Linked DNA regions of Acidisarcina polymorpha. The protein of the gene in region 2 interacts with the protein of the main gene of each other region in a pairwise test. Links are inferred from orthologs where the notes say so. Each region holds a gene or a part of one and is shown on either strand. Other genes may lie near its edges. The genes, in order: ligA and leuS.

Region 1 (3,345 bases), 1.2 Mb from region 2 along the record:
CACTACTTGTCGGACCTGGTTGGCGAGGGTTCTGACGTGACGATCGACGGCGACGGCGAGCTGGTGACACTGCCGGCGCTGGGCGGGTTCGGGGGCTACCAGCACAGTTGGAATGCGCGGTCTCGTTCAACGCTGACTTATGGCTATACGAAGATCGACAACACCTCGGCACAGGATGCGACGGCCTTTCACAGCAGCCACTATGCGGCGCTCAACTATATCTGGAATCTGGATAAGACGATCTCGTTCGGGGGAGAATTTCTCTATGGGCGGCATACCCAGTTCGACCGCACGGCGGCGGACGCGACTCGGCTGCAGTTGAGTATTCAGTACGATTTGTTTCCTTCGGAGCGGTGATGGGGTGCAGGCATACCAAAACACTGTGATCCGGTGATTTGAATTTGGCTCACGTTAGGGTGCCAGGCTAGCTTCGCGGGCTTCGGTTTGCGAAACCAGGTTACCCGCTGTTGTGGCTCCGGATTGAGTTCAATTCCTTTCTATAATCCTCTGCATGAGTTCGAAGAGTGTTGCGGGAGAAGTCGGGCAGCAGTTGGAGGATCTGCGGGAGCGGATTCGGCACCATGAATATTGCTATTACGTGCTGGATGCTCCGGAGATTTCGGATGCGGCATTTGACGCGTTGATGCGGGAGTTGAAGGCGCTCGAGGCGGAGCATCCGGAGCTGGTGACGGCCGACTCGCCGACCCAGCGGGTGGGCGGCAAGGCGGAGGGCAGCTTTGCCAAGGTGGCGCATTCGCGTCCAATGCTCTCGATCGACAATGTGAACAGCGAAGAGGAGCTGCGCGAATGGGTGCGGCGGGTGGAGGAGCTGGCGGCGAAAATGCCGAATGCTCCGGCGGTGAGCTTTGTTTGCGAGTACAAGCTGGATGGGTTGTCGATGGCGCTGCATTATGGGCCATCTGGCGAGTCGGTAGAGCTAACGAAGCTAAACAGCGGACAGCTAACAAGCGGTCAGCTTAAGAGCGAGGAGCTTAACAGCGAGGAGCTTAAAACCGGACAGCTTAACAGCAAGGAGCTTAAAACCGGACAGCTAACAAGCGGTCAGCTTAAGGGCGAGGAGCTTAATAGCGAGGAGCTTAAAGCCGGACAGCGGGGGGTTGATGGGGCGGCTCATCTTTTGCGGGCTTTGACTCGGGGCGATGGGACTACTGGTGAGGACGTTACCGGCAATGTGCGGACGATTCGCTCGGTGCCTCTTTCGATTCCGGCGGCGAAGTTGAAGGCGGCGGGGCTGCCTTCGGCGTTTGAAGTTCGTGGCGAGGTGGTGATGCCGGTGGCTGCGTTCCTGCGCTGGAATGAGGAGCGGGAGGCTGCGGGATTGGCGGCGGCGGCGAATCCTCGTAACGCGGCGGCGGGGACGATCCGGACCAAAGAGCCGAATGTGGTGGCGCAGCGGCGGCTGGATTTCTATGGATATTTTGCGTTGACGGCGGCGGGTGCGGATGGAGAGGCGCGGCCTGGCGGCGAGAATCTTTTTGCCGAGCAGCATGAGGCCTTGGACGCGCTGACGGCGGCGGGCTTTCGGGTGAATCCGCACCGGGAGGCGGTCCAGGATGTGGAGGGGCTGCTGCGGTTCATCGCCAAGGCGGAGTCGCAGCGGGCGACGCTCGGCTACGAGATAGACGGCGTGGTGATCAAGGTCGATTCGGCGGCGCTGCAGCAGCGGCTGGGGTATACAGGTCGTGCTCCGCGGTGGGCGGTGGCTTACAAGTTCACGGCCCGGTCGGGAATTACCCGGGTCGAGGACATCCGGATCCAGGTGGGGCGAACGGGGAAGCTGACCCCGGTGGCGGTGCTGACGCCGGTCTTAATTGGGGGCACGACGGTGAGCCGGGCGACGCTGCACAACGCCGACGAGATTGCGCGGTTGGGATTGAAGATCGGCGACGAGGTGCTGGTCGAGCGCGGCGGCGATGTGATCCCCAAGGTGGTGGAGGTGATGCCGGCGCGCGATGGGGACGCGGTGGAACGCCGGGAGTTTGCTTTTCCGGAGAACTGCCCAGTGTGCGGGAGCGCGGTGAAGCGGGCGGAGGGCGAGGCGGATTACCGCTGCGTAAACGTGGATTGTCCGGCGCGGCTGCTCGAGAGCCTGCTGCATTTTTCGGCGCGCAAGGTGATGAATATCGATGGTCTGGGCGAGGCGCTGGTGGCGCAATTGCTTGAGAAACCGGTGGTGGATGGCCATCCGGTTTCGAGTATCGCCGACTTGTATTCGCTCGACGAGGCGGGGTTGTTGTCGCTGGAGCGGATTGGCAAGAAGACGGCGGACTCGTTGCTGGCAGAGATTGCGGCTTCGAAGAAGGCATCGCTGGCGCGGGTGCTTTTTGGGCTGGGGATCCGGTTTGTGGGAGAGCGGACGGCGCAGCTGCTGGCCGAGGAGTTTGGTTCGATGGATGCTTTGATGGCGGCGTCGGCCGAGGAGCTGGAGCGGGTCAACGAGGTGGGGCCGCGGGTGGCGGCGGCGGTGCGCGAGTTTTTCGATGAAGCGCGCAATGTGGAGCTGATCGAGAAGCTGCGGGCGGCGGGGTTGACGTTCACGGCGGAAAAACGGAAGCGGTCGTCGGAGTTGGACGGGCTCACGTTTGTGCTGACCGGGACCTTGGCGGGGATGACGCGCGAGGATGCCAAGGCGAAGATCGAGGCAGCGGGCGGCAAGGTCTCCGGATCAGTGAGCAAGAAGACGGATTACGTGGTGGCGGGAGCGGAGGCGGGTTCGAAGCTGGAGAAGGCGCAGGGGCTGGGGGTCAAGATGCTGGATGAGGCGGGTTTGGTGGGGTTGCTGGGCGGGTGACGCTCAAGGCCAGGGTAGAGTTGCATTTCCCAGACCTGAGAGAGAGCCACAGATCCGAGAGTACCCAGGTTAGCTTCGCGAACCTGGGACACCCAGCTGAATATCTTAGCGCTTTGGCGCGAAGTAGCCTTTGCTGACCCGGACGGTGTAGCGGCGTTGGTTGCAGTAGAGGTAGATGGGGCGGAAGGAGCCGTCGGGTTTGAAGTCGGCGGGGCGATAGGCGAGGGCGTACTGGCTGCGGAGTTCGTCGCCGATGTCGTGGAAGCCGTTGCTGATGTCTTCGAGGCGCTTGGGAAAGAAGGTGATACCGCCGGTCGAGTCGGTGATCTTCTGGAGGACATCGTCGCCGCGTTCGCGGCTGGGGCTGGTGTTGGTACTGATGGCGTAGACGATGGTTTCGGCGCGCTGGCACATCTTGATGGCTTCGTCGAGATAGACGCGGCTCTGATTATCATTGCCGTCGGAGACGAGGACGAGGGCCTTGCGGGTGGGTTCCTGGCCGCGGGCGCTGTCGGCGAGCTTGTCGCGGCAGG
Region 2 (3,599 bases):
CGATCGGTATCCTGCAGCGAGAATTCATAGACCCCGGTCGGCGCGAGCGGAACTGACGCCAACAGGCGAGAGCCTTCGTAATACATCAATAGCAAAGCAAGCGCGCCGTAACTCCACCGCCAGGCCAGCTCAATCAGCAGAAGCGCCGGGTGTGACCAGCAATAGCCAAAGATCTGCACCAGCGATTGCGTGCCGCGGAGACGACCCGATAAAGAAGCGGCAGGCGAAGCAGTCGGCTGCGTCGGCATCGACTACTTCACCAGCAGGTTGACGAGCTTACCCGGGACGATAATGACCTTGATGACCTGCTTGCCTTGCAGGAAGTGTTGGACTTTTTCATCCGCCAGCGCCGCATCCCGAAGCGCCTCCTGGGAGATTTCCGCAGCAACCCGAATCACCGATCGCAACTTGCCGTTCACCTGCACCGGAATTTCGATCTCGTCTTCGCGAGCGAGCGCTTCCTCATAGACAGGCCAGGGGTGACGCAGGATAGGGTCTTCGTTGCCCAACTGCCCCCAGAGTTCCGCGGCCAGGTACGGAGCAAACGGCGCCAACAGCAACACCATCGGATTGAGAATCTGAGCCAGCACCTCGCCGGGCACTACTCCCGCCTCAATTTCAGGCTCGGCAGCAACGAGATCGTTCATCAACTTCATCAATGCGGCAATGCAAGTGTTGAAATGCCAGCGCTCATCGAAGTCGAGAGTGATCTGACGGATTGTCTGGTGCAGCTTCCGTAACAACGCCTGTGACGTTTTCGAATTTGGAGCGGACGCTTGTCCTTTGGAGGCAGGCGTCTCCGCGTAGCGGGTTACAAAGCGGTAAACCTTAGCGAGGAAGCGGCTGACGCCGGCGACTCCATCTTCTTGCCAGTCGAGGTCGCGATCCGGCGGCGCGGCAAAGAGCGAGTACATCCGTGTAGCGTCGGCGCCATAGCGGGCGATCATGTCGTCAGGGGAGACGACATTGCCCTTGGACTTCGACATCTTTGCCTTGTCTTTGATGACCATGCCTTGAGTGAAAAGGCGGGTGGCGGGCTCATCGTTCTGGATGAGTCCCATATCGCGCATGACCTTCGTCCAGAAACGCGAATATATGAGGTGCAGAATGGCATGTTCGACGCCGCCGATGTACTGGTCGATGGGAAACCAGTAGGATACGGCATCGGAGTCGAAGGGAGCCTTGTTCTCTTTCGCGCTCGTATAGCGATAGAAATACCAGGACGAGTCGACAAAGGTGTCCATCGTATCGGTCTCTCGCCTTGCCGGGCCGCCGCATTTCGGGCAGGTGGCGTTGACGAAATCGGGGACGTTCGCAAGCGGAGAACCGCCCTGTTGGGTGATCTCGACCTGCTCGGGCAGCAGGATGGGTAACTGGTCCTCTGGCACCGGGACGATGCCGTCCTTCTCGCAGTAAAGCATGGGGATTGGCGTACCCCAGTAACGTTGGCGGCTGACGCCCCAGTCTCGTAACCGGAAGGTGACCGTGGTCTTGCCGAAGCCATGCTCCTCGGCATATGCAGCCATTTTGCGCCGAGCTTCCTGGCAGCCGAGCGAGTTGAACTCGCCGGAGTTGATGAGCAGACTGTCTTCTTCGGTGTAGGGCAGCAAGGGAGCTTCGGCGTCGCCGGCGGCAGGGGGCTCGCCCACCCGGCGCGGCAGAACTACGATGCGTACTTCGAGATCGTATTTATTGGCAAACTCATAATCGCGCTCATCGTGAGCGGGTACCGACATGATCGCGCCGGTCCCGTACCCGGAGAGAACGTAGTTCGCCACCCAGATAGGGATACGCTCACCACTGAAAGGATTGATTGCGTAGTGACCGGTGAACGCGCCGTGCTTATCGATGGCCCCGATGTCATCCGATTCGCGTGCCCTGGCCTGCTGCTCGATCAACGTGGCGACGTGGGTTGCAAGTTTGCTGTCTTTGGCCGCGAACTCGGCAACGATCGGATGCTCCGGTGCAAGTTGCAGGCTGGTCGCGCCGAAGATCGTGTCAATGCGAGTGGTGAAGACCGCGATCTTCTCCGTAGCCGCTGCATTCGTAGCCGATCCCACGGCACCGGCGACCGGTTCAGCGGCCGGCTTCAAGGTGTGTCCGGGACGATGCTCGACCTTCTCTTCCAAGGCCTGGTCGGCATTGCTCTCCTCGAGAGTGGACGGATCGACGGCAAACTCGACGGTCGCCCCTTCGCTGCGTCCTATCCAGTTACGCTGCATGGTGCGAACTTTTTCCGGCCATTCCGGCAGCTTGTCGAGGCCGTCGAGCAGCTCTTGCGCGTAATTGGTAGTGCGAAGAAACCATTGTTCCAGGTCGCGCTGTTCCACGATCTGGTCTTCATGCCGCCAGCAGCAACCGTCGATTACTTGTTCATTCGCGAGCACGGTGGCGCATTGCGGGCACCAATTTACCTTGCTCTTTTTCCTGTACGCAAGGCCGCGCTCGTACATGCGCAGGAAGAACCATTGGTTCCAGCGGTAGTAGTCGGGCAGACAGGTGGTGACTTCGGTCTGCCAGTCATAGCTGAGGCCGAGGCGCTCCATCTGGCGCTTCATCGCGGCGATATTCGATAGCGTCCATTCGCGGGGAGGCGTGTTGTTTTTGAGCGCGGCGTTTTCGGCGGGCAGGCCGAACGCGTCCCAGCCCATCGGGTGCAGGACGTTGTGCCCGCGCATCCACATGTACCGCGCCAACGCATCGCCAATCGCATAGTTGCGGACGTGACCCATGTGTAGCTGCCCTGAGGGATAGGGCAGCATTTCCAGCACATAATATTTCGGCTTGCCAGTAGAATGCGGCTCGGCGACGTAGAGTTCCGGCTGTTCAGCCCAGCGCTGCTGCCAGCGCGGCTCGATCTCGGCAGGAGTGTAGCGCTGCTCGCGCTCGGGCTCCGGCGCGGCAGCTGTCGACACGGCGACAGCAGTTTCGTCGGTGTTGGTGGGGACAGACATGGCTGTCTTGATTGTAAACGTGGCGGGCGTGCGGGATTCCCGGCGTTCAGGCAACCTTGGGTGGAGGCTGCAGGAAAGATACCGGGTTCATTGGCCTTTCACGCGCGAGGAAAAGAATAGGCCGGAAGGAACCGTGCCAAACTCTCAGGATGGATGCAACCGTGACCCTTTTGACTGCCGCGCAACGAGAAGAGTGCATCGCACGAATGAAAGCCGCCTGGAACGCGTTGCCAACCGAGGAACAGGCAAGGCTCAAGCCCATGCTGGACGAGGCCCACGGACAACTCGGCGATTACCTGAAGACCGGCCAACTCGCTCAACCCAGATTCCGTCCGCTTTTGCGGCTGAAGAGTTTCCTGATTGGAGATTGGGATGGGCACAATCAGCGACTCCTTCAGCAATCAGGCGAAGCCGGCCGGGGTGGGGTGGGTCCCCGGGGCGAGATCCTGGGCACCGGAAAATTCCAGGAGTTCGATCCATTCTGGGAGCTGCTTTCGGGGACCGTATGGCTCGAGAACCTGTTGCACAAACATCCGTTTCCGCCAGGCGCGCCGAATCCCGTCCTTATTCCGGACGTAGTTACGATCGCGATGGTGAGCGATTTCGGGACTGGCAATTTCGGCGCAGGCGACTCGCCGAGCACCA

The links.
Region 1: the proteins of leuS (region 2) and ligA interact in binary tests that used the Escherichia coli proteins (3 or more experiments, as listed by UniProt). The link is inferred for Acidisarcina polymorpha from one-to-one orthologs.

The regions. Positions count from the first base shown.
Region 1 is NZ_CP030840.1:2,509,340-2,512,684, forward strand. The notes cover bases 131-3,161. They hold ligA (NAD-dependent DNA ligase LigA), read left to right. Parts: upstream 131-511; coding sequence 512-2,812; downstream 2,813-3,161. Other genes in these bases: ACPOL_RS10860 (DcaP family trimeric outer membrane transporter), read left to right, coding at 131-357; ACPOL_RS10870 (VWA domain-containing protein), read right to left, coding at 2,918-3,161. In the rest of the region: more of ACPOL_RS10860, read left to right, coding at 1-130; more of ACPOL_RS10870, read right to left, coding at 3,162-3,345. UniProt on the Escherichia coli protein: DNA ligase that catalyzes the formation of phosphodiester linkages between 5'-phosphoryl and 3'-hydroxyl groups in double-stranded DNA using NAD as a coenzyme and as the energy source for the reaction.
Region 2 is NZ_CP030840.1:1,347,281-1,350,879, reverse strand. The notes cover bases 52-3,336. They hold leuS (leucine--tRNA ligase), read right to left. Parts: upstream 2,955-3,336; coding sequence 252-2,954; downstream 52-251. Other genes in these bases: ACPOL_RS05920 (metallophosphoesterase family protein), read left to right, coding at 3,116-3,336; ACPOL_RS05930 (hypothetical protein), read right to left, coding at 52-248. Outside these bases: more of ACPOL_RS05930, read right to left, coding at 1-51; more of ACPOL_RS05920, read left to right, coding at 3,337-3,599.